4 regions of the Priestia sp. YIM B13486 genome follow, and region 4 is predicted to be linked to each of the others. Evidence: predicted binding sites of a transcription regulator. Region 4 holds the regulator's gene; each other region holds the start of a gene.
What was found. The regulator Rex, encoded in region 4, represses fermentation and respiration genes when NADH is low (regulators of the CRP and FNR family bind a similar motif). The targets are predictions, from matches to a motif close to TTGTGAAATATTTCACAA.

Region 1: ACFX4G_RS16305 (anion permease) is a predicted target of Rex. The motif match lies at 1,732-1,749, and genes of this name have one in related genera.
Region 2: ACFX4G_RS04620 (cytochrome c oxidase subunit II) is a predicted target of Rex. The motif match lies at 2,747-2,764, and genes of this name have one in related genera.
Region 3: ACFX4G_RS23120 (L-lactate dehydrogenase) is a predicted target of Rex. The motif match lies at 2,506-2,523, and genes of this name have one in related genera.

The regions. Positions count from the first base shown of each region.
Region 1 is NZ_JBHZOZ010000005.1:318,720-326,820, reverse strand. Features, by position in the region: gene ACFX4G_RS16310 (class I SAM-dependent rRNA methyltransferase) at 397-1,596, shown strand; gene ACFX4G_RS16305 (anion permease) at 1,876-3,309, shown strand; gene ACFX4G_RS16300 (alpha-amylase) at 3,338-4,789, opposite strand; gene ACFX4G_RS16295 (response regulator transcription factor) at 5,040-5,729, shown strand; gene ACFX4G_RS16290 (sensor histidine kinase) at 5,707-7,956, shown strand.
Region 2 is NZ_JBHZOZ010000002.1:78,030-86,130, forward strand. Features, by position in the region: gene xylB (xylulokinase) at 1-494, shown strand, start outside; gene xylE (D-xylose transporter XylE) at 796-2,217, shown strand; gene ACFX4G_RS04615 (hypothetical protein) at 2,423-2,569, shown strand; gene ACFX4G_RS04620 (cytochrome c oxidase subunit II) at 2,953-3,891, shown strand; gene qoxB (cytochrome aa3 quinol oxidase subunit I) at 3,893-5,860, shown strand; gene cyoC (cytochrome o ubiquinol oxidase subunit III) at 5,862-6,461, shown strand; gene cyoD (cytochrome o ubiquinol oxidase subunit IV) at 6,462-6,758, shown strand; gene ACFX4G_RS04640 (universal stress protein) at 6,906-7,400, shown strand; gene ACFX4G_RS04645 (SDR family oxidoreductase) at 7,750-8,101, shown strand, end outside.
Region 3 is NZ_JBHZOZ010000012.1:44,445-52,545, reverse strand. Features, by position in the region: gene ACFX4G_RS23130 (methyl-accepting chemotaxis protein) at 1-1,199, opposite strand, end outside; gene ACFX4G_RS23125 (cation diffusion facilitator family transporter) at 1,340-2,215, opposite strand; gene ACFX4G_RS23120 (L-lactate dehydrogenase) at 2,548-3,504, shown strand; gene ACFX4G_RS23115 (lactate permease LctP family transporter) at 3,567-5,147, shown strand; gene ACFX4G_RS23110 (zinc-binding dehydrogenase) at 5,243-6,235, opposite strand; gene ACFX4G_RS23105 (IseA DL-endopeptidase inhibitor family protein) at 6,649-7,179, shown strand; gene ACFX4G_RS23100 (hypothetical protein) at 7,428-7,697, opposite strand; gene ACFX4G_RS23095 (AI-2E family transporter) at 7,825-8,101, shown strand, end outside.
Region 4 is NZ_JBHZOZ010000024.1:6,485-14,585, forward strand. Features, by position in the region: gene ACFX4G_RS27695 (DUF58 domain-containing protein) at 1-718, opposite strand, end outside; gene ACFX4G_RS27700 (AAA family ATPase) at 729-1,679, opposite strand; gene groL (chaperonin GroEL) at 1,838-3,469, opposite strand; gene groES (co-chaperone GroES) at 3,537-3,821, opposite strand; gene ACFX4G_RS27715 (CPBP family intramembrane glutamic endopeptidase) at 4,121-4,849, shown strand; gene ACFX4G_RS27720 (YdiK family protein) at 4,846-5,073, shown strand; gene tatC (twin-arginine translocase subunit TatC) at 5,099-5,854, opposite strand; gene tatA (twin-arginine translocase TatA/TatE family subunit) at 5,870-6,055, opposite strand; gene ACFX4G_RS27735 (redox-sensing transcriptional repressor Rex) at 6,109-6,747, opposite strand; gene ACFX4G_RS27740 (ABC-F family ATP-binding cassette domain-containing protein) at 7,206-8,101, shown strand, end outside.

The DNA of each region.
Region 1 (8,101 bases), on a different contig from region 4:
CTAGAAGTTATTCAGCTATCTTTCAGAATTTGTTCAGATAGCATTCAGCCGGGCTTCACAGTGCATTCATGTGCCGCTCTTACAATAAAGACATAGCTAAAGGCGACAAGAAGCGCTTTGGCTCGTACAGCAAAATTGAAAGGTATTTTAGCAGAAAAAAACGTCACTCAGTTCGATGCTTATACGGGGCAAGAGTGCTCATAATTTTTTATCTTGAAACATAAAACATACATTTCATTTTTTATTCATATCAAGCAGAGGGTGTTTCAAGGCATCCTCTGCTTTTCTATTTATAACTAGAAACGGGGCTGTTTATCTATGTTAAGATAAATGTAGATTATTGTTGTAAAATGGATAGAACTAGAATGAAATAAATTAAATAGATAGGGTGTACACATGAGAAAAGAAGTACAAGTTATAGCCAAAGAAGCTTTTATTAAAAAAGTGAACAAGGGTTATCCACTCATTGAAAAAGATGCGCTTGTTGATGGTCATAAACTGCAAGAAGAAGGGGTTATTATTAACTTAGTCACTCCCAAGAATCAATTTTTAGCCAAAGGCTATTATGGAAAACAAAACAAAGGCTACGGATGGATTCTTACGAAGAAGAAAAATGAGCAAATTGACGCGGCGTTTTTTGCTAGAAAAATTCAGCAAGCTATTTCATCTCGTCATGACTTTTATGCGTCTGAAGACACAACTGCTTTTCGCGTATTTAATAGTGAAGGTGACGGAATCGGCGGCTTGATTATTGATTATTATGACGGATATTACGTCATGAGTTGGTATAGTGAAGGAATTTATCAATTTAAAGAATACGTCATTGAAGCCTTAAAGTCTGCGCCTAACTTTAAAGGGCTGTACCAGAAAAAACGTTTTAACGTAAAGGGTCAGTATATTGAAGAAGATGATTTTGTAGCAGGGGATAAAGGTGAATTCCCTTTAATTATAAAAGAAAATGGTATTCGTTTTGCCGTTTACTTAAATGACGGAGCGATGGTGGGAGTCTTTTTAGATCAGCGAGACGTCCGTAAAACGATTCGAGATAAATATGCAAAAGGAAAGACCGTGCTAAATATGTTTTCGTATACAGGCGCATTTTCAGTGGCGGCCGCTCTTGGAGGAGCTGCGAAAACAACAAGTGTCGATTTAGCCAATCGCAGCTTGGCTAAAACAATTGAGCAATTTAGTGTAAATGGAATTGATCACGAAGCACAGGACATTATCGTAGAAGATGTTTTCAAGTATTTTAAATATGCGGTCAAGAAGAACATGACCTTCGATCTTGTGGTGCTAGATCCGCCGAGCTTTGCCAAGTCGAAAAAGCATACGTTCAGCGCGGCAAAAGACTACAAAGATTTATTAAAAGAAGCTATTGCTCTTACAAAGCCAAATGGTGTCATTGTAGCATCTACGAACGCAAGCAATTTTGATATGAAAAAATTCCATTCGTTTATTGAAAAAGCTTTTAATGAAAAAGGAGAACAGTACAAAATGATGGAGCAGTTCGCTCTTCCAGCTGATTTTAAAACAATAAAAGAATTTAAGTCAGGTAATTATTTAAAAGTCGTGTTTATTCAAAAAGTAAATCGCTAAATGCAAGGCTGCATGATGAATTCATGCAGTTTATTTATTTTTAAAAAAATAACGCTTACAAGCTATTTTGAAGGGAATAAAATGAAGGTAAGAGATAAATATTGTCAATATATATGATAAAATAATAAAGGAATTATGCTCAACACTTCACAATTTTACAATATCATCCTTACGAAACGTATTTTTACAATTATTTTATTTTAAATGGGATAAGTATTGAGTACGAAGTGGAAAGAGCATACTATTACTATTATTTAAAAACATGAAAGGAGAAAGATTATGGCTGAAACAACAAAAAAGCCTGCCGGCGAAGTGAAATTTATTCCTTTATTAATTTGTCTGGCAATCGGACTTATTTTATGGTTTATTACACCTCCGTCCGGACTTGATTTGAAGGCTTGGCACTTATTCGCTATTTTTGTGGCTACTATCGTAGGGCTTATCATTAAACCATTGCCATTGGGCAGTGTAGCTATTTTATCTTTAACCATTATTGTATTAACTAATACATTAACACTTGAACAATCGCTCAGCGGTTTTCAAAATACGACGATTTGGTTAATCGTTATTGCATTCTTTATTTCTAGAGGTTTTATTAAGACTGGTCTAGGAACAAGGGTTGCCTATATCTTCGTTCGTTTGTTCGGTAAAAAGACGTTGGGACTATCGTATTCTCTTATCGTAAGTGACTTACTTTTATCACCTGCAATGCCGTCTAATACAGCACGAGCTGGAGGAATTATTCTTCCAATCATTCGTTCTTTATCCGAAACATACGGATCGAGAACTGGCGACGGTACGGAGCGCAGAGTCGGTGCTTTCTTAACAAAAGTATCGTTTCAAGGAGATATGATCACATCCGCTATGTTCGTAACAGCAATGGCGGCCAATCCTCTTGCGGTTAAAATGACGGAACAAATTACAGGCAAGACTATTTCATGGGTTGGCTGGGCAGCGGCTGCAATCGTACCTGGAATTATTAGTTTAATCGTTATTCCGCTCGTTATTTATAAGCTGTATCCGCCAGAATTAAAAGAAACGCCGGAAGCATCTGAAATTGCAGCAAAAAAACTAAATGAAATGGGTCCGCTAAAGAAAGAAGAATGGTACATGATTGGCGTATTTTTACTTCTTCTTGTGCTGTGGATTTTTGGCGCTAATTTAAATATTAATGCAACAACAACTGCTTTTATTGGTCTATGTGCGCTGCTTTTAACGCAAGTGTTAAGCTGGTCGGACATCAAAAAAGAACAGGGAGCATGGGATACATTAGTCTGGTTTGCTGTTTTGGTTATGATGGCAACTTTCTTAAATGATCTAGGCATGATTCCTTGGTTCAGTGATCTGATGAAAGGCACTGTTAGCCATATGTCTTGGATGACGGCGTTGATTGTATTAGCTATTGCATATTTTTATTCTCACTACTTTTTTGCGAGTAACACGGCTCACGTCAGCGCTATGTACGCAGCATTTTTATCTGTCATCGTGGCCGCTGGTGCGCCTCCGTTACTGTCAGCATTAATTTTAGCGTTCTTTAGCAATTTATTTGGCTGTTTAACTCACTACGGAAGTGGACCGGCACCGGTGTTCTTCGGTAGTGGCTATGTAACGCAGCAAAAATGGTGGTCGCTCGGCTTTTTAATTTCAATTATTCATATTATCATTTGGATTGGAATTGGCGGCTTGTGGTGGAAACTGCTAGGTCTATGGTAAAAAACAGTGGCGCAGGCCACTGTTTTTTTTATGCTTCAGCCCAAACGGATACAGAGCCGCCATTTACAGGGAACTGTCCGTAGCCATCTTCTTCAATCACAACTTGGTCCTCTCGGTTGTTTGTGAAGTCGATCCACGTTTGTCCACTTCGGTGTTCGCCGACGAACATTCTCTTTTCGCCATCTTCACCGTTTGACATCACCACAGCGCATCCAGACTTCTCAAATTCCTCTACACCATGCCTTACCCATCCAATAGTATTCGGGTGATCAAAATAATCGTCTTGCTGGCCGTATGCTTTGTCATAGCGTACATGCAAGAGAGCGGAAATATCTTTTTCTTTTCCTTCAATTGGGTGCTCTCCGCCTATCCCAAAATAGTCTCCGTAAAACACACAAGGATAACCGTCTTCACGAAGTAAAATTAGAGCGTAAGCACTCTGTTTGAACCAATCTTCTACCCAAGATTCTAAAGATTCATTTGGCTGAGAGTCATGGTTATCTACAAATGTGACAACATTCAAAGGGTGAGTCTTGACTAATGTATCATCAAAAATCGTGGTTAAATCAAAATCTCTTCCTTGCTGAGAGGCTTCATGCAGTTTATAGTGCAGCGATACGTCAAACAAATCGATTTGATAATCAATCACGTCTAGGAATTCCTGACAGGCTGTTAACTCTGGATTCCAAAACTCTCCCACAAAATAAAAGGGCTTTTCTTGAGAAGAGGACAATTCGTGGGCAAACTCTTTAATAAAATCGTGGTTAATATGTTTAATGGCGTCTAATCGATAACCGTCGCACTGCAGAGTGTCTGCTAACCATTTTCCCCATTTGATCATTTCTTCTCGAACTTCAGGATGATCGTAATCAATATTCGCAAACATTAAATAATCGTAGTTGCCAAACTCTTGATCCACGTTTTCGTTCCAGCTTTTGTTTTCTCCGGCAATACGAAAAACGCCTTCTTTTCCATTTTTATCATCGTAATCAGTGCCGTTAAAATGATTAAAGTTCCATTTGAAAGAAGAATATTGATCGCCGCGCCCTTCAAATGTAAACTTTGTCCACCCTTCAATTTCAAAAGGTTCAGAAATTTCTTCTGTTCGGTTCATGGGGTCCACTTCAATGACGTGGAACGTTTCTTTTTCATCTGCTGCAGCTTTATGGTTCATTACAATATCCACATAGACATTAATTCCATGATTATGACAGGCATCAATCGCTTCATGCAGCTCTTGCTTGGTTCCATACTTTGTACGAACGGTTCCTTTTTGATCAAATTCGCCAAGATCGTATAAGTCGTAAACGCCGTAGCCATTATCCTCTGATGAAACACCTTTTGTAACCGGGGGAATCCACACGGAATCAATTCCTTGTTCTTTTAGTTGAGGAGCGAGCTCTTTAAGGCGTTGCCAATGCTCGCCATCAGCTGGCACATGCCATTCGAAAAATTGCATAATTGTATGATTCCGTTCCAAGTTAAATCATCCTCCTTTTAAATAAAAAGATATAATCGCTCACGGATAGTTCTTTAGAATCAAATGAGGAATTGATTATATTTTTTCTTTTAACGTTCCTGTTATCCCTATTCTTTAAACCTTTTTCAACATATGAAGCTTAAGAAAATCTTAAGATTTCCCCTTCCTTTTTCTTAAGAAATGCAGTTTACAATAAAATCCATAGACGAAATGACCCATGATATACTTTTGAAAGGAGTGTGAGAAATCAATGAACGAATATGTGGTTTTAGTCGTAGACGATGAGCAAGAAATCCGTAATGGCATTGCTATTTATTTGAAAAATGAAGGCATTAAAGTCTTTACGGCCAAAGATGGAATCGAAGCCATAGAGATACTAAATAAAGAAAAAGTTCACTTAATTATTCTTGATATTATGATGCCAAGGCAAGACGGCATTTCAACGACGTTTAAAATCCGAGAACAAAAAAATATCCCGATTATTATGCTGAGCGCTAAAAGCGAAGATGCAGATAAAGTGCTCGGTCTGCAGGTAGGAGCAGATGATTATGTGACAAAGCCTTTTAATCCATTAGAACTGATAGCTAGAGTTAAATCACAGTTAAGAAGATATGTAACATTAGGTACATATGAGGAAACAAAGACGATTGATATCCGAGGTCTCGTACTTGATATTGAGGCTAAGTCCGTCACTCTTGACGGGGTGTTCATTAAGCTGACTCCCATTGAGTATAAAATTGTAGAGTTATTAATGAAAAATGCAGGGAGAGTTTTTTCTATACATGATATTTATGAACGCGTATGGAATGAACCAGGCTACAACGCAGAAAATACAGTAGCGGTACACATTAGAAAAATAAGAGAAAAAATTGAGATTGAACCAAAAAATCCGAGGTATGTAAAGGTTGTGTGGGGACTTGGATACAAAATGGAAAAGTAGCGTCATTTCAGCTATAGGGATTATCTTGTTTTTATTTGGTTTAGGAGCAACTATTTCTTCAATTAGTAACGTGCATAATCTATTAAAAACAAACTATTTACAAAAAAGCAGCTATGTAAAATCAGAAGACTTCAAAAAGCAAATAAGTCGTTTTACAAATGATCTCTACCTTTTAGAATTGACACAAAAAGATAAGAATACCGTTAATGCAAATAAGATAACAGGAGAAGAGATTGAGTCGTATCGATATACGGAAGGAACATTAACAGAACAAATAAAAAACGTGCACGATAAATATGAAGAAAAAATAGAAGACGCTAAGCAGGCAAAGAGCAAAAACGTTGAAGATGCCTATATAAAGCAGCAGGATCTAGAAGTTAAAAACATTCAAAAAAAGTTTCAAGATGATCAATTCGTTCGAGAAGAAATAGCGAAAAACAAAAAACTCAAAATGAAGAAACTATATGACGAAGCTTTTGATCGACAAGAAACATTATCTCAATATAAAAAAGACGTCGTGTATTATTTAAAAGATAGGAACACAAACAAAATATACACGAACATCCAAAACGCAGGCAAAGAAGATGTTAATCAATTAGTAAAAAAGAAAAATATATTGTATAAACATACTTATTCAGCTCAATCACCGCTTGTGTTCCAAGCAGATGAATATAAAAATTCATCGTTAAGCAGTGAGGTAGACTCAGAGATCCCAACCTGGTATTTAAAGCAGAAGTTTACGGGTATAATTGCTGTTCCTGAAAAAGAAACCTTCATTAGTCCTTTATTTGATGAATATAACTATTATCATCATCAAAATGTAGCGTTTCTCGTGTATGCATTTTCAGGGATACTAGCTCTGTTAATAGGTTACTTTATTTATAAAAAAACAATAACTGGACATTTAAAAGAAATAACAAGACAAACTGCAGTACAGAGGGTTTATAAAAAAATACCTTTAGATATTTGTATAATTGTTTTTCTTTTATACTCATTTTTTACATTAAGTCTAGTTCTGAACGGCTATCCTGCTTCTGTATTAGAATCATATAAGCATGTTGCTACGTTCTTCTTTTATATGATAGCAATATCTATAGCTATTTCTCTATGGGCACTTCAAGTATTTCTACTGTTTCAGCGTATACGTACAATAGATGATATAAAAGAAGAATATAAAAGAACGTGTGTTTATCAAGTAATTTATTTTCTTCAATCTATTTTTATTATCAGACATATTGGCATGCATATAATGGTTGTAGTGCTGCTTTTAGTGTTTGCCGTGTTTGCTGTTGCAGCTCTATTGACTAGTGGATCTATGTTTGCAGAACAAGTATCCATACTGTACTTAGCTATAGGCAGTGTTGTAGGAGTGGTTACTTTGATACTGCTTATGCTACGAGTTAATTATTTAAATAAAATTATTATCTCAATTGATCAAATTGCCACAGCCGAGTGGAAAGAGCCGTTACCTATCAAAGGAAAATCAGCTTTGACTCAAGCAGCGCTAAACATAAATCATATCCAGCAGCAGATTCAAACATCTCAGCATGTTCAAGTTAAAAGTGAACGCTTGAAAACAGAGTTAATTACCAACGTCAGTCACGATTTAAGAACACCATTGACTTCTATTATGACATATACAGCGTTGCTAAAGTCACAAGATCTTACTTCGGACGAACAACATGCTTACGTTGAAATTATTGACCGTAAATCAAAACGTTTACAGACACTTATTGATGATTTATTTGAAGTGTCAAAAATGGCAAGTGGAAATGTAGAATTGCATAAAGACAAAATTGATATTAACCAGCTTCTTCATCAGGCTTTAGCTGAATATAATGAAGCAATTGAAGATTCAACTCTGCAATTTCGTATTCAATCTCTCGAAAAGCCGATATTTGCTACTGTAGATGGTCAAAAATTATGGAGAGTATTTGACAATTTGATAGAGAATATATTGAAATATTCACTTGAACAAACGCGTGTCTATATTTCTGTTCAAGAAATAAACGAACAAGTGAAACTAACCTTTAAAAATGTAAGTAAATATGAACTAAATGAGCAGGCAGATGAGCTGTTTGAACGATTTAAAAGAGGGGACACTTCAAGACAAACCGATGGCTCCGGACTTGGGTTAGCTATTGCTAAGTCAATTATTGATTTGCACGGAGGAGAACTGAATATTGAAATTGACGGAGATTTATTTAAAGTAACGATTACTCTTTAATGTCAGTGAATATAAACAGCATATCTAGTAAAAAAGAGAAGCAACCTCATTATGCTGGTTGCTTCTCTTTTTTTAGCGTTCGTAATTTTATTCCGCAACCGCAAAGCGTACTGTGTTTTAGTACTTTTATTTCTCTATCACACTG
Region 2 (8,101 bases), on a different contig from region 4:
TTACCCCTTACTTAGTCGGAGAACGTACACCGCATGCAGATGCTACGATTCGCGGAAGTTTTATAGGAATGGACGCCTCTCATAAAAAGAGAGACTTTACGCGAGCGGTTATTGAAGGTATTACGTTTTCTTTAAATGAGTCAATTGAAATCTTTCGAGAAAACGGAAAGGAAATTACGTCTATTGTATCCATTGGGGGCGGAGCAAAAAATGATCATTGGCTTCAAATTCAAGCAGACGTTTTTAATGCGAAAATCGTAAAGTTGTCTACTGAACAAGGCCCAGCGTTAGGAGCAGCTATGCTAGCAGCTTATGGTTGTGGCTGGTATAACTCATTGGAAGAGTGTGCAAACGTATTTATTACGTCTTCGAAAACATATTATCCTAACGCAGAACATGTACAAGTCTATAAACAGCTTTATGAATTATATAAAGAAGTCTACCTTCAAACAAACGACTTAAGTAAAAAGCTAGGCGAATTTAAAAGGAAATAATAGGTTGCAAAATATGCAACCTTACTTTAAAAAGAAACTTCATATGAAAGTAGCTTGTATCAATTGATTATGGTTGTATATCGATATACCTGACACAAAAGGAAGTATAGAAAATGCTGTAGTAAGATTTGATTCACTAGAAAAATACGTACATTGGAGGGGAGGATAAGAGCAGTTAGTCGAATAGACGACGAAAATTTCTTTTGTGTTCCAATAATTTGAAAACGTATTCAAATAAGTGCGAACTCAGTTAGAAATAGAACTTCTACTGTTACTTTTAACTAACTGCTTTTAACAACGCATGAAACAAAATCGAAACTCATTATATATTTTTTCTATTACCTTAGTTGCCGCTATCGGAGGGTTACTGTTTGGATATGACACAGCTGTAATATCTGGAGCTGAAGAATCATTAAAGGTGTATCTTATTGACAGCTTAGGGTTAGGATCTTTAGCACACGGTGTTACTGTATCAAGTGCTTTAATAGGATGTATTATTGGAGGATTGGTATCTGGTTATTTTGCGACGAAACTAGGACGCAAACAATCACTTATACTAGCAGCTATTCTTTTTATAGTCTCAGCGTTAGGAGCTTCTTATCCTGAGTTTTTATTTTTCACAAAAGGGGAACCGACACTCTCTTTGTTACTTGCTTTTAACTTCTACCGCATTATAGGTGGGATTGGTGTTGGCTTAGCATCAGCCATTTGTCCCATCTATATAGGAGAAATTGCACCGGCAGATATTCGCGGCAGATTGGTATCGTTCAATCAATTTATGATTATTTTTGGAATGTTAGTCGTTTACTTCGTGAATTGGGGTATTGCAAATGGGGAAACCTTAGAATGGATTAATGATGTAGGTTGGAGATACATGTTTGCTTCAGGAGCCATTCCAGCTTTACTCTTTGCAGCACTCTTGTTTTTAGTTCCTGAAACGCCTCGCTACTTAGCTATACAGAATCAAGATCAAAAAGCTTTAGCCATACTAACTAAAATTAATGGATCTTCAGAAGCGAAATCAATTTTAGAAGATATTAAACAAACAATTTCTACCAATGTTTCGTCTGAAAAATTATTGGCATATGGAAAATTAGTTATCGTTGTAGGTATACTGCTTTCTGTATTTCAACAGTTTGTAGGAATCAATGTAGCTCTATATTATGCTCCGCGTATTTTTGAAAGCATGGGAGCAGCTAAAGGTTCTTCTATGCTGCAAACTATTATTATGGGATTAGTAAACGTTATTTTTACAGTAATTGCAATTTTGACGGTTGATCGTTTGGGAAGAAAACCTTTATTAATAACAGGGTCTATCGGAATGGCCATTGGAATGTTCGGTGTAGCAAGCATGGCTTTTTCAAACATCATTGGTATAGGGACGCTCGTATTTATCATTATTTATACAGCTTCCTTTATGATGTCATGGGGACCAATTTGTTGGGTGCTCATTTCAGAGATTTTTCCTAATAAAATTAGAGGTCGTGCTGTAGCTATTGCCGTAGCTGCTCAGTGGGCGGCTAACTATTTTATTTCCTCTACATATCCCGTGATGATGGAATATAGCGGAGGATTAACATATGGTTTTTACGGTTTAATGAGTATACTTTCTGCTTTGTTTGTCTGGAAATTTGTTCCTGAAACAAAAGGTAAAACTCTCGAACAAATGGAAAATATGTGGAGAAAAAAACTAGGGGCTTCAAAGAGTAAGAAGGCCATATAACCATTGAGCTTTTACTTAGAGAATAGATGAATATAAAAATTTCAAAAACACCTAAACTATCTTTAGGTGTTTTTAATATGTAATCTTTATGAAGAAAGTGGATAGCTTTTTTAAAAAATATTGCTATAGTAATAAGTCTCTTTGAAAATAGAAATATAGTTTTCTTTATGAGGAGTGTTTCATCGTAAATATAAATAACGGTGCAATGAATTTACAAAAAATCTGGGGGTATCCGCTATATACGGAATATCCTAAAGAATTAAAGTATGATCATGCTTCCTGGGTTCCCGCGTATCAGAATCGGAATATGATTGATTGGATGTTTCAGCAGGTCAAACAAGCAAATCAGTAAGTGTTAAAGCTCAATACTTCATCTAGTACTTATAAAAAACTCTTTCAGTTAATAAAAACTGGAAGAGTTTTTTTCTTTTATTAGGATAGTCACAAGGCACCTTTTATTCCCCACAATTACCCAAATATGTGACGAATTTATGGTAAAGCCATTTAAACTAGATAAAAAGCGCTTCAAGTGTGATGAATATCACACCTTTTAATGATACAACATGATAATTTTTTAGGAGTAAGCAATATGTCATGACAAACTTCAATATGTTAGGAGGTTATTAGCCTTTTGATCTGTTGAGATGCATCTCTAATATGAACGTTTATATACCATTATTATGTACAGAGATTTAGAAGAAGGGAGCCTGAGCTTAGGTGAGAAAGCAAAAATCAATGCATATTGGCAAGTTAATCATTCTCTCCGTATTCATCACAATTTTTTTAGCAGGCTGTGATAGTCGTTATTTGATTTTAAATCCGCAGGGGGCGGTGGCTCAAAAAGAATACCAGTTAATTATTTTTTCCATAATTTTATGCACAATTGTTGTTATTCCTGTTTTAGGTCTGCTTGTGTATATCGTTTTACGCTACCGTGATAAGCCTGGAAATAAGGCTTCGTATCGGCCAGACTGGGACGATAGTAAGCGTCTTGAATTTATTTGGTGGGGGATCCCCATTATTATTATTAGTATTTTAGGTTTCGCTACGGCCAAGACGACGTATGACTTAGTAGATCCGCCGAAAAAAGATGTAAAGCCGCTAACAATTGAAGTAACATCCCTTGACTGGAAATGGTTATTTCAATATCCGGATCAAGATATTGCGACAGTGAACTATGTCAACATTCCAAAAGATGTGCCCGTTCAATTCGTGCTAACGTCAGATGCACCTATGAATTCTTTTTGGGTACCCGAGTTGGGAGGACAATTATATACCATGCCGGGAATGGCAATGGGGCTTTGGCTGCAAGCTGATCACAAGGGAGAATATTTTGGTTCGGGTGCTAATTTTACGGGTGAAGGGTTCGCTCATATGAACTTTAAAGTTAAATCTACATCGACAAAAGAATTTAATCAATGGGTAAAGCAAGTGAAAGAAACATCACCAGCTTTAACAAAAGCTGATTATAGCAACCTTGCCCAACAAGGTCTTTCTCTAGAAAAATCGTATTCTACCATTCCTAAAGACTTATTCCAAGAAATTGTCATTAAAAACGGTGGTCAATATTATAGTCAGCATCACCATATGAAAAATGAAGACATGAAGACTATGAATGTGGCTTCTGAAGAACAAGTACATGCACAGCATGAGCACCAGGAAGGAGGAAAATAAGTTGTTAGAAAAATTAAAAGATTTTTCATCTCATTTTTTTGTGACAGGAGAACCGATGATTTACGGAGCAGATGTCGCCATTTTATTAACATTAGCCGGTATTATTTTTGTTCTTACGTATCTTAAAAAATGGAAGTGGCTATGGCGTGAGTGGCTCACAACGGTGGATCATAAAAAAATTGGTATTATGTATATGCTTTCTTCATTATTAATGCTGTTTCGAGGCGGAGTAGATGCATTATTAATGCGTATGCAACTAGCATTCCCTCAGTGGCATTTTCTAGATTCTAATCATTACAACGAAATTTTTACTACGCACGGAACCATTATGATTCTATTTATGGCAATGCCGCTTATGTTTGCGTTCTTTAACATTGTTGTACCTCTTCAAATTGGAGCAAGGGATGTCGCCTATCCTTTTTTAAACGCGGTAAGCTTTTGGCTATTTTTCTTTGGCGCCATGCTTTTCAATTTGTCGTTTGTAATCGGCGGCTCGCCAGATGCAGGATGGTTGAGTTATCCTCCGCTTTCTGGCATGCAGTTCAGTCCTGGACCAGGTCAAGATTTTTATATTTGGGGTATTCAAATATCAGGTATTGGCAGCTTGGCTTCTGGAATTAATTTTATTATGACTATTTTAAAAATGCGTGCACCGGGCATGAAACTTATGCATATGCCCCTATTCACGTGGTCCGTTCTAGCAAGCTGTATTATTATCATTTTCGCGTTTCCTGTATTAACCGTAACGCTTGCTTTATTGTTTATTGACCGCTTCTTTGACGGACACTTATTTACTATGACCGGCGGAGGAAATCCGATGATGTACATTAACTTAATTTGGATGTGGGGACATCCTGAAGTGTATATCGTTGTACTTCCTGCATTCGGCATTTTTTCTGAAATCGTTGCAACGTTTTCTCAAAAGAAGATATTTGGCTATAAGTCTATGGTTTTTTCAATGATGATTATTAGCGTTCTATCGTATTTCACATGGGTACATCATTTCTTTACGATGGGTGCAGGTGCTAATGTGAATGTGTTTTTTGCTATTACGACGATGGCTATCGGAATTCCAACGGGTGTTAAAGTGTTCAACTGGTTATTTACGATGTTCCGCGGCCGTATTCAAATGACGCAGCCAATGCTATGGACAATTGCTTTTATCCCGTGTTTTGTTGTGGGAGGAGCAACGGGTGTTATGCTTTCAGCAGCTCCCGCAGACTATCAGTATCATAATAGCTACTTTTTAGTTGCACACTTTCACCAAGTGTTAATTGGAGGCGTTGTATTCGGATTTTTTGCAGGTTTGTACTATTGGTGGCCAAAAATGTTTGGCTTTAAATTAAATGACCGTCTTGGTAAATGGGCGTTTTGGACATGGAATATTGGTTTTTATGTATGCTTCATGCCTCAATACGCATTAGGGTTTATGGGAATGACGCGCCGTATTTATACGTACAACTTTGACATGGGATGGGGACCGCTGAACGTTATCTCTACAGTCGGAGCTTTCTTTATGGGCATAGGGTTTATCTTTCAAGCATGGCAGATTCTTCATGGCATTAAGTACGGAGAACGGGATGTAACAGGGGATCCTTGGAATGGACGTACATTAGAATGGTCCATCCCTTCACCGCCGCCGCACTACAATTTTGCAGTGATTCCAACAGTAACGGGGCAAGATGCGTGGTGGACAATAAAAGAAGAAAGAAAAAAGAAAAAAGCGAAGGAAACAGCTGCTTTCTCTCCGATTCATATGCCTAAGAATTCAGGTATTCCATTTATCATGTCGGTTTTTTGGTTCATTGCTGGTTTTGGCTTAACGTTCCACTGGGTGTGGATGGCGATATTCGGTTTGACAGGAGTCGGAGCTTGTTTACTAGCTCGTTCTTTTCAATACAACTCGGACTATTATATTCCGGTGGATGAAATTCGACATACAGAAGATTCAGTAGGGAGGGTTGGCTGACATGGCTTATACGACAGCGCACCACGAAGAACATCATGATGAACATGATGAAGGAATCAAAGTTATGGGTTTTTGGCTTTTCCTCGTAACGGACTGCATCCTATTTGGAGCATTATTTGCTACGTATGCCGTTCTTGTTAATCATACTGCGGGAGGCCTTACAGGAAAGGGATTTTTTGAAGTTCCAGGATTTGTTTCTGAAACGTTTATCTTATTAACGAGCAGCTTTACGAGCGGATTAGCTGTGCTGAGCATGCACAAGGGAAAAATAAAACCTTTAATTGGCTGGCTAATCGTAACTCTGCTTTTAGGTATGTGCTTTGTGGGCCTTGAAATTCATGAATTTCAAACAATGGTTCATGAAGGAGCAACCATTTCCACCAGCGCATTTTTTACAGCTTTCTATACGCTAGTTAGTACGCACGGGCTGCACGTTTCTGTCGGCATCATTTGGATGATTTCAATTACAATCCAATTAAAACGATATGGAATTACCTCTGTAACAAAGCGAAAAGTGACGATTATCAGCTTATACTGGCATTTTCTTGATGCTGTCTGGATCTTCCTTTACACGGTTGTGTATTTAATGGGGGTGATGTAGATGGAGAACCATGGATCGTTAAAAGCTTATACAATAGGATTTATTTTCTCGATTATTTTAACCGTTATTCCTCTGATGCTGGTATTAAACCAAGTATTTGCTAAAAATATATTACTAGCTAGCATTCTAGGAATGGCCGTGCTTCAATTTTTCATTCAACTGTTTTTCTTCATGCATATTAAAGACGGAGAGAAGCCCCGTTATAATGTGATGGCTTTAATACTTGGAATCGTTTTTGTTATTACGATTGTAGCAGGATCGATTTGGATAATGACTTTTAACTCTCAAGTTCAATAAAAATGGAGCCGTGCACTACACACGGCTCCATTTTTATTAATTTCTATATATTGTGATAAAAATCACATACTTTCGTTTGCGCAAGAAGTAAAATAAAAGTGTAGCAAGGAAAGTTCTTTATAAACGAAAGACAAAGGAGAGATTATGATGAATATGGCTTATCGTAACATCCTCGTAGCAGTAGACGGTTCTGTAGAAGCAGAGTGGGCATTCAAAAAAGCAGTTAACAGTGCGAAAAAAAATAACGCTCATTTAATAGTTTGTCACGTTATCGACATACAGGCGTTAAGTCCATCACCTTATGCATTCTATACAGATACACGCTTTCAAGATGCAGAGAAATTTGCTGAAGAACTTTTGACCAACTATAGTAACCTAGCTCTTAAGGCTGGAGTAACGAAAGTCGAGACATTAATTGAACACGGTTCTCCTAAAACAAAAATATCTAAAAAAATTGCTCCCGATAAGCACGTTGATTTAATTATATGCGGTGCGACGGGGCTAAACGCCGTAGAGCGCATTTTAATCGGAAGCGTATCTCAGCATATTTTACGCTATGCCAAATGTGATGTGTTAATTGTTCGCACTCCTAAAGAAGCCGAAGAAGAATCAAAGCCTTTACAAGTGGAACTAACAGAGTAGCAGAACAGAAGAAAAAGAACGCTTATTGTTCACAGTAAAATACAAAGCTCTCACCATTTATTTAAAGAGGGGGGGATAAATGTATCTTAGTTAAAAGAAGATCTGAACGAGAAATCGAGATTCTTAATAAAGAATTCGACTCGTTCGGATTTTTTTATTGTGATGGTAAACGTAGATTTCAGGTATGCAGCTGTTTTTAGCTGTTGATTGAAGGGGAAAGGTAATGAAAGAAAAGTGAGGATAATAGAGCTCATCAAGCATGTTTACTAAAGAAGAGGACGGGAAGAACAAGTATATAGAAAACTTTTCCTTAGTTGGTTAAGGATTCATTCATAAAGGAGTGACGAATATGTCAAAACTAAACAATCCATTAACTCAATATTTCCATGAAGACTATCCAAAACAGTATCAAGAACCGCCCGGTGTACAAAAAGAAATGAACGTCATCCCGGACTGCGGGGAAAACAGTTACATAGGTGCAGGTAAATTAAAAGGCAGAAAAGCTCTTGTGACGGGCGGAGATTCAGGTATTGGCCGGGCAGCAGCGATCGCTTACGCAAGAGAAGGTGCAGACGTTGCGCTTAATTACTTGCCACAAGAGCAAGCAGATGCAGAAGAAGTACAAAAGCTTATTGAAGCAGAAGGAAGAAAAGCCGTTCTCATACCTGGTGATGTAGGCGAAGAATCTTTTTGCAAAGAGC
Region 3 (8,101 bases), on a different contig from region 4:
ATAGCCCGGCCGATTTCCTCACTGGATGCAGTTGCTTCTTCAGATACGGCACTCAAGTCTTCAACAGACGTTTTTACTGTCTCAACAGACGTCTGAACCGTGCCAATCAATGTTTTCATTTTGGCTACCATATCATTAAATAAATGAGTAAGCTCACCAATTTCATCTTTTGACTTCGTCTTCACCTGAACCGTTAAATCGCCAGCTGTTACTTTGGCTACTTCATTTTTCAGGCGGCGAATTGGATTAGTAATAATTCTTGAGAAAAAGATGGTTAACACCACTGATAATAAGATTCCAATTAACGCAATCCAGACAATAACAGTCAGTAAATGATGAGCGCTTGAGAGCATTTCATTATAAATAAAGGCATTTCCTATCTTCCAATTCGTCCCTTCGAGAGTATCATATGCCATGACTCTCTCTTCACCTTGAAAGGTATACTTCATGAAATCTCTATTCCGGTCTGCTTCGTACATTTTTTTCATAAATGGCTGATTCATCAAATTTTTCCCAGCTTCTGTTGGATGAACGAGCGCTGTGCCATTTTGATCAAATAAAAATGCATACCCACCGTGATTTACTTCTGCTTTACCTACAATGTTTTTTAATGCATCTAAGTCTAAATCAGTAGCTATAACGCCCAGTACATTTTTAGTATCTGGATCTAAAATAGCCTTTGCAATTGTCACGACCGTCTTTTTTGTTGCTGCATCTTCATATGGATCCGTATAAACCACATCATTAGGTGATTCTACTGCTTGTTTGTACCATACCCTTGAAGTCGGATCATAGTTTGAACCAAACTCTTGTTTGGGAACAGAATACATTCCTTTATTTTGAGTGCCTATGTATTCAAGTGCTAGGTTTGGATACTTTTCTTTAAACTGCGTAAACTCTTTTTGAACTGTGTTCCATGTAAAATACGGATTTTTCGCTTGGTTTGTTTGATCTCCTTCCTGCTTAACAAAATTAACAATTACATCGTTTTCACTATACGTCAGCAAAGAACGACTATACATGTCTAAGTATGTATGAATGGTTTCTTTTAACTCTTTCACTTGACTTTGAGACTGAACTTCTACATCTTTTTCTATTTGCGTTTTGGTAAATTGATAAACAGCCCCTGAAACAACTAATAATAAAATAGCTATAAAAATACTAAAAAATACTACGAGCTTTGCACTTAACCTCTTCATTCCCTCACCCTTCTACAAAAATCTTTATATTACTAATAACGGCTTTTCATTTTCATTTTTGAAGAAGTTTTTGTGATTTATTTCAAATTCCCGCAGAATAAAACCAGCGCATCCTTTCATAACGAAAGAACGTGCTGGTCTTATTTTTGCTTTTCGTATGCATCAGGTTCAATATGAACAAGCGTATCTTTAATTTGATGCTCATCGTTCATCATATGTTCAATTTGATCGGCAATTTCATGGCTTTTGATAACATTTAAATGGGGATCTACTTTAACAGTTACATCAATCACGACTTGATTACCAAGCTTGCGCGCTTTCACATCTTCTACTTCTTTTACACCTTCTACAAGCTCGATGCTTTCTTTGTAGTGCCCTAACTTTTCTTCATCAAATCCGTCCGTTAAGGAATGAGCCGCTTCTTTAAAAATCTCAATGGCTGTTTTACAAATAATAATTCCCACAGCAAAAGCAGCTACCACATCCAGCCATGGCAAGCCGAATTGGGAGCCGAAAATTCCCACAACAGCCCCTATACTCACAAGTGCATCAGACAAATTATCTTTAGCAACCGCATATAAAGACTGGCTATCAAGTTTTTTAGCAAGCTTAATATTATATCGGTAAACACCACCCATAATAGCAGCCGCTCCAAGACCTACCCAAGCAGCCAGTAAATTAGGAGCTTCAGATTTGTCCATAAATAATGACTGACCCGCATCAACCAATACTTCTAGTCCGATGACCATCATAATAAAAGAAGCAATAAGTGAAGAAATATGTTCCGCTCTGGAATGTCCATAGGGATGATCATTATCACGAGGTTTTTTAGAGATTTTTAAGCCGACCAAGACGGCAATCGATGCAATAATATCTGTAACATTATTAAGACCGTCGGCTTTTAATGCAGAGGAAGCGGTGACACCCGCAATGATAAGTTTACATGTTGATAAAAAGATATATGATAAGATACTAACCCAAGCGCCTTTTTGGGCTTGCTCATAGTAGTTCTCCATCCCTTCCACTCCTTTATTCAAAATAAGCAAACTTAGTGTAACAAATGGATTTCGTGTGGGTCTATAGAAACATTATTGGCTGCTAACATACAAATAGAGAATGTTAAACTCTTTAGCTTTCTGCAAAACAAGTTGCCTTTACTCAACACTTTAAACGTTTAAGATCTTTCTAAATGTGGCACTTCATGTAGAAGGACATTTTTTAAAATCGCCCTGTAAAATTGTTTACTATTTTTTAAAGGGTGTGATTTTTATCACAGCTGAAGCAATTTATTCTTGTTACACTAACATTGTGAAAAACATCACAAAATAAAATTCAAAGGATGGTACAAATGAAAACACAATTCACACCAAAAACACGAAAAGTTGCTGTTATCGGAACTGGTTTTGTTGGCTCAAGCTACGCTTTTTCAATGGTGAATCAAGGTATTGCCAATGAATTAGTGTTAATCGATATGAACAAAGAAAAAGCAGAAGGTGAAGCACGTGATATCAATCATGGAATGCCATTTGCCACACCGATGAAAATCTGGGCTGGAGATTATAAAGACTGTGCTGACGCTGATTTAGTAGTTATTACAGCGGGCGCTAATCAAGCTCCAGGGGAAACACGCTTAGATCTAGTTGAAAAAAACGTTAAAATTTTTGAATGCATTGTAAAAGATATTATGAACAGCGGATTTGACGGCATCATTTTAGTGGCAACAAATCCAGTTGATATTCTCGCACACGTTACACAAAAAGTATCAGGATTACCAAACGAACGGGTAATTGGTTCAGGAACGATTCTTGACACAGCTCGCTTCCGCTACTTGTTAAGCGACTATTTCGAAGTAGATTCTCGCAACGTCCACGCTTATATTATGGGGGAACATGGAGATACGGAATTTCCTGTTTGGAGCCACGCGCAAATTGGCGGTGTGAAGCTCGAACATTTTATCAATACTGCCGCTATTGAAAAAGAACCGGATATGCAGCATCTATTCGAACAAACCCGCGATGCGGCTTACCATATTATTAATCGAAAAGGAGCGACTTATTACGGAATTGCAATGGGGCTTGTACGCATTACCAAGGCTATTTTAGATGATGAAAATTCTATTTTAACAGTATCTGCTTTATTAGAAGGACAATATGGTATTTCTGATGTGTATATCGGCGTACCAGCTATCATTAATAAAAACGGCGTGCGTCAAATTATTGAATTGAATTTAACCCCTCACGAACAGCAGCAGCTCGAGCACTCTGCTAGCATACTTAAGCAAACTCGCGACAGAGCTTTTGTGTAACATCTAAAGATTTTTGCGGGGGACTCCCCCGCTCCCTTGTTTTAAATATGTAGTAGAGGTGTATGAATATGACGTGGACTCAGGTATATAATCCGTTAGATAATATTTGGCTTTCTGCACTAATTGCACTCATCCCCATTATCTTTTTCTTTATTGCTTTAACTCTTTTGAAATTAAAAGGACATATTGCTGCTGGTATTACGGTGCTTCTTTCTATGATTATTGCTATTTATTTTTATGATATGCCTGCCTCAATGATCTTAGGAGCCACAGGCTATGGGTTTCTGTATGCACTTTGGCCCATCAGCTATATTATTATCGGAGCGGTGTTCTTATACAAGCTAACTGTCAAAAGCGGACAGTTTACTACCATCAGACAATCTATTATTTCAATAACGGATGACCCCCGCTTGCAAATGCTGCTTGTTGCTTTTTCCTTTAATGCTTTTTTAGAAGGGGCAGCGGGATTTGGAGCTCCAATTGCCATTACAGCAGCGCTTCTAGTTGGACTTGGGTTCAAACCATTAAAAGCAGCGGCGCTATGTTTAATTGCTAATACAGCTTCAGGAGCGTTTGGCGCCATGGGGATTCCTGTTATTGTCGCAGGACAAGTATCTGGCATAGATCCAAAAGAAATTGCTCATTTTCTTGGCACGCAGCTTCCGATTATTTCTTTTCTTATCCCTTTTTTACTTGTCTTTATTATGGATGGGATAAAAGGATTAAAAGACGTATGGAAAGCAACGAGCATCACAGCCGTTTCCTATGCACTGACACAGTATTTAACTGTTACATACATCGGCCCTGAACTTCCAAATATCACATCTTCTATTGTGAGTTTACTTGCTCTTGCTTTTTATATTAAACGAACAAGCCCGGCAGCAGCTAAAAGCTTCAGCCTGTCACCAAAACAGATTTTAAAGGCTTGGTCTCCTTTTATTCTATTAACGATACTCGTTACGGCTTGGAGCATTTCTTTTGTCAAAAAAATGCTTGAACATATGAACCTGCTTATTAACGTCCCATTTTTACACAATCACGTAATTAAAGCAGCGCCTTTAGTAAAAGATCCTACGCCTTACGCTGCTACCTTAAAAATAGACGTATTTGCAGCAACAGGTACAGCAATTCTTATTGCTTGTATCCTTTCAGTTTTCTTGCTTAACGTATCGCCAAAAGTGGCATGGACCACTCTTTTAGAAACCGTAAAAGAATTATCAAGACCTATTATTACTATTATGATGGTCATTGCTTTTGCTTTTATTTCAAATTATTCAGGACAGTCTTCTACACTTGGATTGGCGCTCGCTACATCAGCCGCTTATTTTCCATTTTTATCTCCATTTCTTGGCTGGATCGGCGTATTTCTAACGGGGTCTGTCGTATCAAATAATGCGCTGTTCGGCAACTTGCAGCTAACTACAGCTCAGCAAATTAATGTCTTGCCAGTTATTCTCGTAGCGGCCAATACTGCCGGCGGCGTGATGGCTAAAATGCTTTCTCCTCAATCAATTGCCGTCGCTGCCGGAGCAGTGGGACTGGCTGGAAAAGAAGGTGAACTGTTTAAATACACGCTCAAATACAGCATGGGATTTTTGATACTAGGAGGGTTGGTTACTTTTTTATTGGCTTGGTGGTTATGATAAAAAGCGCTAAAAAGCTGTTATTACCGTGTTTCTTTCATTTAAACAAACGTTTGATTATATAAAAAAGTCCCCAGTTAGCGCTGGGGGTTTTTTTATTCCGAAATAAGTAAACCTATGTTGCCAAATTGTTTCCCTTTATCTAATCGTTCGCAGGCTGCAACTGCCTCTGACAGCGGATAGAATCGATCGACGATTGGTTTAATTTGATGTTTCTCTATAAAATCCATCATTTCCACGAATTCTTCCTGGCTTCCCATAGACGTACCGAGTATGTTGAATTGAGGATAAAAAATGGTTCTTAGGGGTAATTCAACTTCATTTCCAGAACTTGCACCAAAATTAACAATTCTTCCATTTGGCTTTAACATTTCAAAATAAGCAGGAAATAAAGCTGCCCCCACACTATCAAGTATGATATCTACTTTTCTATTGTTGGTTTCTTCTTTTAGGTTGCTTCCGCTACCTAATGCATAATTCGCTCCATGCTTTAGAGCTTGCTTTCTTTTTTCACCACTTCTAGAAGTGACTGTTACGTTAGCTCCGATAGCTTTTGCGAATAACAATCCATAGGTCGCGACTCCGCTTCCTATACCGGGAATAAGGAGGTGCTCTCCTTTTTTTAATTGACCTTTTGTAAATAGAGCTCTATAAGCAGTTAAAGCGGATAATGAAAGAACTCCCGCCTGTTTCCAAGATAGATAAGATGGCTTTTGTACAACGTTATTCGCTTGTATGATTACATACTCTGCAAATGTTCCATGTGATGGACCGCCTAAAATTTTAGGTGTAAGTGGAACGTGTTCTACACAATCCCACTCTAGACTTGGATTAATAATTACTTCCATTCCTTTTTTTAAACCTTTTACGCCTTCTCCCAATTCTTCTATAATGCCTGCACCGTCTGAACCGGGGATAAACGGCTTATCTCCTTTGCCTCGATTATTCATAACGAATAAATCTCTCCGGTTTAAACCTGCTGTTTTTAGTCTTACTTTTACTTCTCCTCTTTCAGGGAGCATCTCCTGAAGATTTCTGTACTTCATACCTGCTATTCCACTTTTTTCACTATGTATAATACCTTTCATCATTTCGCCTCCTTTTAATCTACTCTACTAAAAACCTCAAAACCCAAAAAGAAATATGCCTAAAAAAGGAAAACAAACTTTTAGAATCGATCTTTCACTGTTTTATCTTTATTTTTCTGTATCGTAAAGGTATTAAGCTTCTTTTATTACATTTTTGTTACAGACAATCTTTTTTTGAAAAAAAGATTAAAAAGTAGAAAGAAACGCCTGAAAACGTTGATAAATCAACCTTTAACTGGTAATTCCCTTACTATAACTAGTTTAGAAACTAGTAAAAAACTAAAAAAATTTAAGAAAAAAAGACAAAACACTTTCTTTTATTACAAATTTATTGTAATATAAATGTAACAAAAGAAATATAAAACACATAATTGTTACATAAATAAGGTTAATTAATTAGGAGTGAGTTAGAAATGAAAAAAATTGGACTAGTTTTATCATCAATCGCTATTTTCTTTACACTAAGCACTGGAGTTACAGCACAAATAACATCTACAACACTAACGGATGCAAATGCTGTCAAAATTGCAGCTAGTGCCAGCAATCATTTCTGGAGTGCTCTGCACGGTTATAAAAACAAACCATGTACAGAACGTACATTTGAATATAAAGGAACTGAGTACGTGTATCTTTGCCCAGAATTTGATACAAAAGCTGAGCTATCAAGCTACTTATCTGAGACATTTACAAACAGTGCAGTAGAAAAAGGATTAACAAATTACGGCTATATCACATATAACGGCAAACTTGCACATCCAATCGGCGACGGATTCAGCATGTTAGAGTGGTCAAAAGCAAAAACTAAGCTTGTGTATCAAACAGCAACAGTTCGCTCTTATGAATTCACAGTTCCAACTGTAGATGGCGGCAGCGTAAAACGAACTGTCACATTCTATAAATCTAATTCTCAGTGGAAAGTAAATAAATTTGACGCTGTTCAATAATAAAAAAAGCAGGCCTGCTTGAGCAGACCTGCTTTTTTCTTTTTGATCGATAACATAAATAAAACTTCTACTTACAGCGCTCTAATAGCTGTAAATAGAAGTTGAGATCACAAGTTTAAGTAAATCAAATTTTGTCGAATCCTGTAGAAACAGTGATAAGTTACGTTTTATATTACAGGCTAAATTGCTTATTGTCAACATAATTCAGCAAAAAGATAGGGCAATATATTCAGAGCATAATAAAGACATTAACTTGGATTTTGTTCATGTTCCTCTGGGTTATCATGTACAGGATGAGCGCCTGGAAATAATCTCTGCGCTTTTTCATGAAGATTTTTGTTTTCATAATTAAATGCGCTATACGTTCGCTGCCCTTCTTCCCATGAAGTAGATTTCCCCAGTTTTTGATTAACAGGAGAGCCGAAAGGACCGTCTGGAAATTCTTCAGCGGTTATATACTCATGGCTTTTTTCTACTGTAGAGAAATCATCATACGATGGTTGTTTGTCTTCTTTCAATGATTTTACCCCTTCTTTCTAGAAGATTTTCTACTAGTATGCACACTTCTTTTTGAAAAATCCTCTTAAATTAGTCTAAATCAGGGTATGATAACTATACATTTATTTTTAAAAGGAGTTGAACAGGTTGGAACCTAGACCTCAGAAAGGAACTTTTTTCCGAGAAAAAATCTTAAATAATAAATTTGTTGTATATACAATTATTATTTTTATTCTCAGCATGACTATTTTTTCGTTATCAAAAATCGGATTTATTTTAATTCCTATCTCTATTTTTATTAAAACAATCGCACTGCCGATTATCTTAGCAGGAATTTGCTTTTATTTATTTAATCCGCTTGTTGACTTTTTAGAACGAAAAGGTGTAAAACGAATTATTTCCATTCTTGTTTTATACATAGTGA
Region 4 (8,101 bases):
CAATGATAATCATACTCCGTTCATGATAATGACCAAACTCTTTAGAAATCAACGTAGCTTTACGAGCCGTCGCCTTCCAATCGATAGATCCTAATCGGTCACCCGGCTGGTATTCTCTAATGCCTGTCACTAACGTAGTAGATTGATTTCCAGCGGAAACTTCATTTTTTCCTTCTTCTATTCCCGCTAAAAGAAACGGGATATCTATCTCATGGATTTGAGGATACACGATAAACCGCTGCTGCAGCGGATAATATGCCTTCTTTTTTACAATTCCTAATAAATCACTCAATTCAATCGAAATCGTAAAAAATTCATATTCTCCTCTTTCTACAAACGATCTTTCATACGGAATAACAGCGTTTCGTTGAAAAAGCGGATAAATTGTTCTTTCTTCTTGATCTAAAAGGTTACTCTCCTCTTTCACTGCTGCCATATAAACAGGAAAACCCGAGGAGCGTGTAATATGAATGTCATACGAAAGATGATCTCCAGCGAATCGAGGCTGTAGCTTCACATCACGAGTAACATTCCACTTCTTTAACGGATAAAGCAAAACGGCTGCCGCATATAATCCAAAAGGTAAGAAGCTATAAAATAAAAACCAGCTGACAAAGCCCCCTTGAAACATCGCGTACGAAAACGTAGCAGCAAAGATGCAGAATAAAACGAACCAGTCCCTACATTTATTCCATATCACTTTTATATACTGTTTCATAAAGTACCTCTTACCTTTTAACAGGTACTTTCGTATCAGCCATAATTTGCTTCATCACATCATCCGCTGTTAAGCCGCTGTACTGGGTATCAGATCTTAGCATTAATCGATGTGCACACACATACGAAGCAAGCTCTTGAACATCATCAGGAAGACAGTAATCTCTTCCCTTCACTAAAGCATATGCTTGAACGGCCTTCATAAAGGAAACCGTTCCACGAGGACTGATACCTAACGAAACATGTGGATGAGAGCGCGTTTTGCGAATGATTTCGATGATATAGTGCTTGATCGCATCATCTACATAAATACTGCTTACAGTTTTTTGAGCCTGTACTAATTCTGGAATGCTCATGACGGGTTTGACATCCTCAAGATTGACTTGAGTCGATACGCCGTTTAAAATTTGAAGCTCCTCTTCCTGCGTAGGATACCCCATGCTTAATTTGAATAAAAATCGATCCAGCTGCGCTTCCGGCAAATGATAGGTCCCATCAAAATCAACAGGATTTTGAGTAGCCATCACAAAAAAAGGCGCTGGAATTTCCCGGGTGATACCATCGGTTGTTACATGATGCTCAGCCATTGCTTCTAAAAGCGCCGATTGTGTTTTAGGAGAAGTCCTGTTAATCTCATCAGCGAGCACAATATGGCTCATGATAGGACCTGGACGAAAATGAAATTCCATGTCTTTTGGACTGTAAATAGAAACACCTGTTACATCGGACGGCAGCAAATCGGGCGTGAATTGAATTCGTTTAAATTCTGCATCAATCGATTTGGCCAGTGCCTTCACGAGCATCGTTTTCCCCACACCCGGCACATCTTCAAGCAAAATATGCCCCTCTGCAAGCAAAGCAACCAAACTCAACGTAGATACCTGACGCTTTCCAATCACAATTTGATCGATGTTTTCTAATACTCGATTTAATTTATTATTAATATGATCCAGCTGAATCAATAAAGCTCCCCCTTAAAACTCAGTTAAGCCTTGAGTTTAGTATGTTTTTCAATAAACATAGTACTATCTTAACAAATTTTCAAAAAATCTGAAAATATTAACGCACGCAAAAAAGCGACCAAGTACTCACTTGGTCGCTTTTTTAGTTAGGGCAGTGATTACATCATGCCGCCCATTCCACCCATGCCGCCCATGTCAGGCATTGCAGGTGCTCCGCCTTCTTCTGGCTTGTCAGCAACAACTGCTTCAGTTGTTAAGAACATAGCCGCTACAGAAGAAGCATTTTGAAGAGCTGAACGCGTTACTTTTGTTGGGTCAACGATACCAGTGTCTAGCATATTTACCCACTCGCCAGTTGCAGCGTTGAATCCAGTTCCAACTGCTTCGCCTTTTAAACGCTCAACGATTACTGATCCTTCTAAACCAGCGTTGTGAGCGATTTGACGTACAGGCTCTTCAATCGCACGTAATACGATGTTGATACCTGTAGCAGTGTCACCGTCAGCTTCGATGCTCGCTACTTTATTATAGATATTTACTAATGCAGTACCACCACCAGCTACGATACCTTCTTCAACCGCAGCACGCGTAGAGTTTAATGCATCTTCAATACGTAATTTACGTTCTTTTAACTCAGTTTCAGTTGCCGCACCAACTTTAATTACAGCTACGCCACCAGCAAGTTTCGCTAAGCGCTCTTGTAATTTTTCACGGTCAAACTCTGAAGTTGTTTCTTCAAGCTGAGCTTTGATTTGGTTTACGCGTGCTAGGATATCTTCTGCGTTTCCTGCACCGTTTACAACTGTTGTATTTTCTTTTGTTACGACAATTTTAGAAGCGCGACCTAATTGATCGATGCTTGCTGTTTTTAAGTCAAGACCAAGCTCTTCAGTGATTACTTCTCCGCCTGTTAAGATCGCAACGTCTTGTAGCATTGCTTTACGACGATCACCGAAACCAGGAGCTTTAACAGCTACAGCTGTGAATGTACCACGAAGTTTGTTCACAACTAATGTTGCTAAAGCTTCGCCTTCTACGTCTTCAGCGATGATTAATAGAGGCTTGCCTTGTTGAACAACTTGCTCTAATACCGGTAAGATTTCTTGAATGTTACCGATTTTTTTGTCTGTGATTAAGATGTATGGATCATCTAATACAGCTTCCATTTTATCTGAATCAGTTACCATGTAAGGAGATGCATACCCACGGTCAAACTGCATACCTTCTACCACTTCTAATTCAGTTGTGAAACCTTTTGATTCTTCAAGTGTGATAACGCCGTCGTTACCAACGCGCTCCATTGCTTCAGCAATTAATTGACCTACTTCTTCGTCAGCTGCTGAGATAGCCGCTACTTGAGCAATTGAATCTTTACCTTGAATTGGTTTAGAGATTGCTTTTAGTTCTTCAACCGCTACAGCTACTGCTTTTTCCATACCTTTACGGATACCCATTGGGTTAGCACCAGCCGTTACGTTTTTAAGACCTTCTCTGATCATTGCTTGCGCTAAAACTGTTGCAGTAGTTGTACCGTCACCAGCAACGTCGTTTGTTTTGCTAGCAACTTCGGCTACTAATTTAGCACCCATATTTTCAAATGCGTCTTCTAATTCGATTTCTTTTGCAATTGTTACACCGTCATTTGTAATAAGCGGTGAACCGAATTTCTTTTCTAATACAACGTTACGACCTTTTGGTCCAAGCGTTACTTTTACAGCATTTGCTAATGTATCTACACCACGTAGCATTGCGCGACGTGCTTCTTCGCTAAATTTAATGTCTTTTGCCATGTTCTTTGACCTCCTCAAGATGTTCTTAATAATCTATTTTTTACGTATGATAAGTTTGTGGTTAACATTAGCCGATTACAGCTAAAATATCGCTTTCGCGTAAAATTAAGTATTCAGTACCTTCGTATTTCACTTCAGTACCCGCATATTTTGAGAAGATGATACGATCGCCCGCAGCTACTTCTAAAGCTACACGCTCACCGCTTTCTAATACTCGGCCTGTACCAACAGCAACAATTTTACCCTCTTGTGGCTTTTCTTTTGCACTGTCCGGTAACACGATACCGCTTGCTGTTTTTTCCTCAGATTTTACAAGTTCAATCACTACGCGATCACCTAATGGCTTTAACAAGTGAAACAACCTCCTCAAATAATATGTTTGCATTTTTATTAGCACTCAACCTCAACGAGTGCTAACACAATTATTATATTAAAACAAAGTGGGTTTTTTTTGCAAGTATTAAACAAAAAAAATTTAAAATTTACGAAAACTACATATAATAGTTTTAGATTTCGACGATTTTGAGAAATAAAGCATTCTTTTCTCTGTTCAATAATATGTATGTTACAATACGAGCAAGAAGAAATTACTAACTTTACAGTACTTCTTCGACATATATACATAAAAACCTTTTAAAGGAGTATAGAAGATTGGAAAAACGTTATTGGTATGTTATCCTCACCTACATCCTTATGCAGTTTTCAGGAGTTGTTGGTATACCGCTGTTAAAATTAACAGGAATGTTTGATCAATATCCAGTTCGAACAGCGAATGTCATGCTTTTGACTTATTGGACCATCATTAGCTTTATCCTTGGTTTACTTATTGTCTTACTGCTGCTACGCCGTGACATGTCCATGCGTATAGAACATGCGGGAACAACGGTAACTGTGGTCTGGTCAGTCCTTGGGGTGTTCCTGGCTATGGCTGGTCAAGCTGTAGCAGGTATGATTGAGCACGCTCTTGGCATTACCCAAGTATCTGAAAACACACAAAATATTGTTAATCTTGTTAAAGCAACGCCGTTCCTAATTGTCGTTACGTCTGTTATTGGACCAATTCTAGAAGAGATTATTTTTCGAAAGATTATTTTCGGCTCTCTTCACAAACGATATAATTTCTTTGTCTCTGCATTTATTAGTTCCCTTATTTTTGCTGCCGTACACTGGGATTTTAAACATTTGCTCGTGTATACAGCCATGGGATTTGTATTTGCATTCCTTTATGCAAGAACAAAACTAATTATTGTACCCATTATTGCTCACGTGTTGATGAATACAGTCGTTATTTTATCTCAAACTATTTTTGCAGATAAAATTATAGAAATGCAAAAGCAAGCAGAACAAATGCAGTTTATTTTTGGAGGCATGTTTTTATGAAGAATATCCCTTTAACACGAGGGTTTATTTATATTATTATGGGGGTTTTATTCACCTACCTGGCTATTCAAAATGCTCAGGAAACCGTGTGGAATTTCCCCACGATCTTATTTGCACTCGTAGCCGCGTTCGATTTCAGATTTGCGGTGCGCATTTTTATCTTGCACTATAAAATTAAAAAGTTGCAGCAGCAATATAAAAATCAAGATGATTCATCTAAATAAAAAAACCACTGTTTCAGTGGTTTTTTTACATACTAACATCTTCTCTTTCTTGCTCTGCCCTTGCCTTTAACACTTTGCGATACGAAATGCGGGAAATAATGATGCTGATTTCATACAAAATTAAGAGCGGCACTGTCACCATCATGTGCGAGAGCAATTCTGGTGGTGTAATAAGTGCGGCAATAACTAGCAGTACGAAATAGGCATACTTTCGAATTTGAGATAAAAACATAGGCGTGATAATTCCTAATCGCGTCAAAAACATGACGACAACAGGAAGCTGAAACAACAGGCCAAAAGGCAGTGTGAGCTGCATTAAAAAAGAAAAGTATTCATTAATGCCAATCACTTGGTTTACATTCAGCTCATCAGAAACGCGCGTCATAAAATCGACGACAAATGGAAACAACACAAAATAAGAAAAAGAGACACCGCCGATAAAGAGAAAAATGGAAACAGGAATATATCCAAGCGTTACCTTACGCTCTTTTTCATATAAACCAGGACTAATAAATGCCCAAAGTTGATACAGTGCAACAGGAGCTGCAAGTACACAGCCGATAATAACAGCAAACTGCATATAAATCTTAACTGGATCTGTTAGCCTAAATGCATTCATCGTTAAATTTTTTGCCTCATCAGCATGCTGTAAATAGACAATAACCTTATCCGCTATAAAAAAGCCGCCAATTGTGGCAATGACAAAGAAAAATAAAACAATTAAAATGCGCTTTCGCAGCTCTCCTATATGATCATATATTGACATTTCTTGTTCGGTCATACTATGATCACCCTTTTACTCTTTGTCATCTACTTGACGCTGTTTATCTTTTTCACGATCTTCTGAGGCACCGCTAGCGGCATGCTTAAACTCTCTAAGCGTTTGCCCGACTGATCTTCCTAGCTCCGGTAACCGTTTCGGTCCAAAAATAAGCAGTGCTACAATCGCAATAATAATCCAACTGCCTGCTCCAATCCCCATATTCCCACTCTCCTTATTAATTTAGACTTAAGGAAATCGTAACACAGTCCATCTTATTCAACAGGATAATTTTTCAAAAAGTAGACAAGCGACTGTAATTCTACAGCCAGATCAATATGATGCAGTCGAATCTCATCCGGTACGTTTAAGCGTGCAGGAGTGAAGTTTAGAATCCCTTTAATTCCGCAACTCACTAAACGATCGGTAATTTGCTGAGCCACAGGGGCAGGAACGGTTAAAATTGCCACTGAGATATCATCACTCATATAATCTTCCAATTGGTCAAGGTGATAAACCGGCACGTCGCCTACTTTTGTACCGACTTTATCTTCTATCACATCAAAAGCGCACTCAATTTTGGTGTTATTATTTTTAATAAAATTATAATTTAAAAAGGCCGTTCCCAGATTCCCTACGCCAATCAGTGCTACTTTCGTTACTTCATCTTGGTCTAACGTTTTACGGAAAAATGTAAGTAAATAATTCACATTGTAGCCGTATCCCTTTTTCCCTAATGCTCCAAAGTAAGAAAAATCCCGGCGAATAGTAGCAGAATCAACTTTCACTGCCTCACTTAACTCCGCTGACGAAACACGCTGTTTACCAGAAGCATGCAAGTTTTTTAAAAAACGATAATAAAGCGGCAATCGTTTAGCCGTTGCTTGTGGTATTTTTAATTGTTCAGTGTTCACGTTGTACCCCCTCAGTTCATGTATGTCATTACTAACATTTTCAAGTCATATTGCATTACCTTTCACAAAGCCTCAACCGCCTTGAGGTAGCGCTTCCAATTCTCTCTCTTTTCTCTTGTTTTATATATACTCCGCTTCACACCCCGACGCCTTTTGTCTATCCAGGAATACTTAAAGTCGGTAGCTAGAACGAAGCAATTAGCCCTTCAAAGGATCCGTTTGTTAGTCATGACGGATTTTCTACATCCATCATATATAAGTTCAGAGATGCACTTATCTCTTATTTTAACATAGTATCCTGTATAAAATGTGCAGGTAAAATCATTTTATTTCATGAATCAAAACATTCGCTTCATCATTTGTTCTTGTCCCTCTACAAATTACAAACGCTTGTAGGAAGAACTTGTAGTTGAAAATATGTTAAAATACACTATGGATATACTACTAGAGGTGAAAAAATGATTATTCTACAATTGAACGGTATTACAAAATACTATGGGGCAGAACCCATTTTATCGAATATAAAGTTAGAAGTACAATCAAAAGACCGCATTGCCCTAGTGGGACGAAACGGTGCAGGTAAATCAACTTTATTAAAAATTATTGCTGAGCAGCTTTCTTATGACAGCGGAGAAATTATTAAACCTAAAGGTGTTTCCATTGATTATATGGGACAAGATACAGTTCTTGAGTCAACACTCTCCATATGGGAAGAAATGATGACAGTCTTTGCTCCGTTAAAGAAGATGGAAAAAGAATTACGTACGCTTGAAACGAAGATGGGCGATCCAGACATTTTTAATGATTCAGTTCAATACGAAAAACTAACCAAAGAGTACGATCAGCTTCAAGTAACGTTCAAAGATTTAGGCGGCTATCAATATGAAGCGGATACACGATCTATTCTTCACGGTTTCCGTTTCTCAAACTTTGACTATAGCACCCCTATTTCCTCCTTGAGCGGTGGACAAAAAACGCGCTTGGCTCTTGCAAAACTGCTTTTAACAAAGCCAGACTTGCTTATTCTGGATGAGCCTACCAACCACTTAGATATTGAAACTTTAGCATGGCTGGAACAGTTTTTGCAAGGGTATGAAGGAGCTATTTTAATTGTTTCACACGATCGTTACTTCCTTGATAAGGTCGTAAATCAAGTGTATGAAGTCACACAAAAAACAACGGTCAAGTACACGGGCAACTACTCTAAATACCTTGTACAAAAAGCAGAGCGATATGAAAAAGAGTTGCGTCAGTACGAAAAGCAGCAAGATGAAGTCGCAAAACTGAATGATTTTATTCAACGAAACATCGCCCGCGCATCGACTACAAAACGTGCGCAAAGCAGACGTAAGCA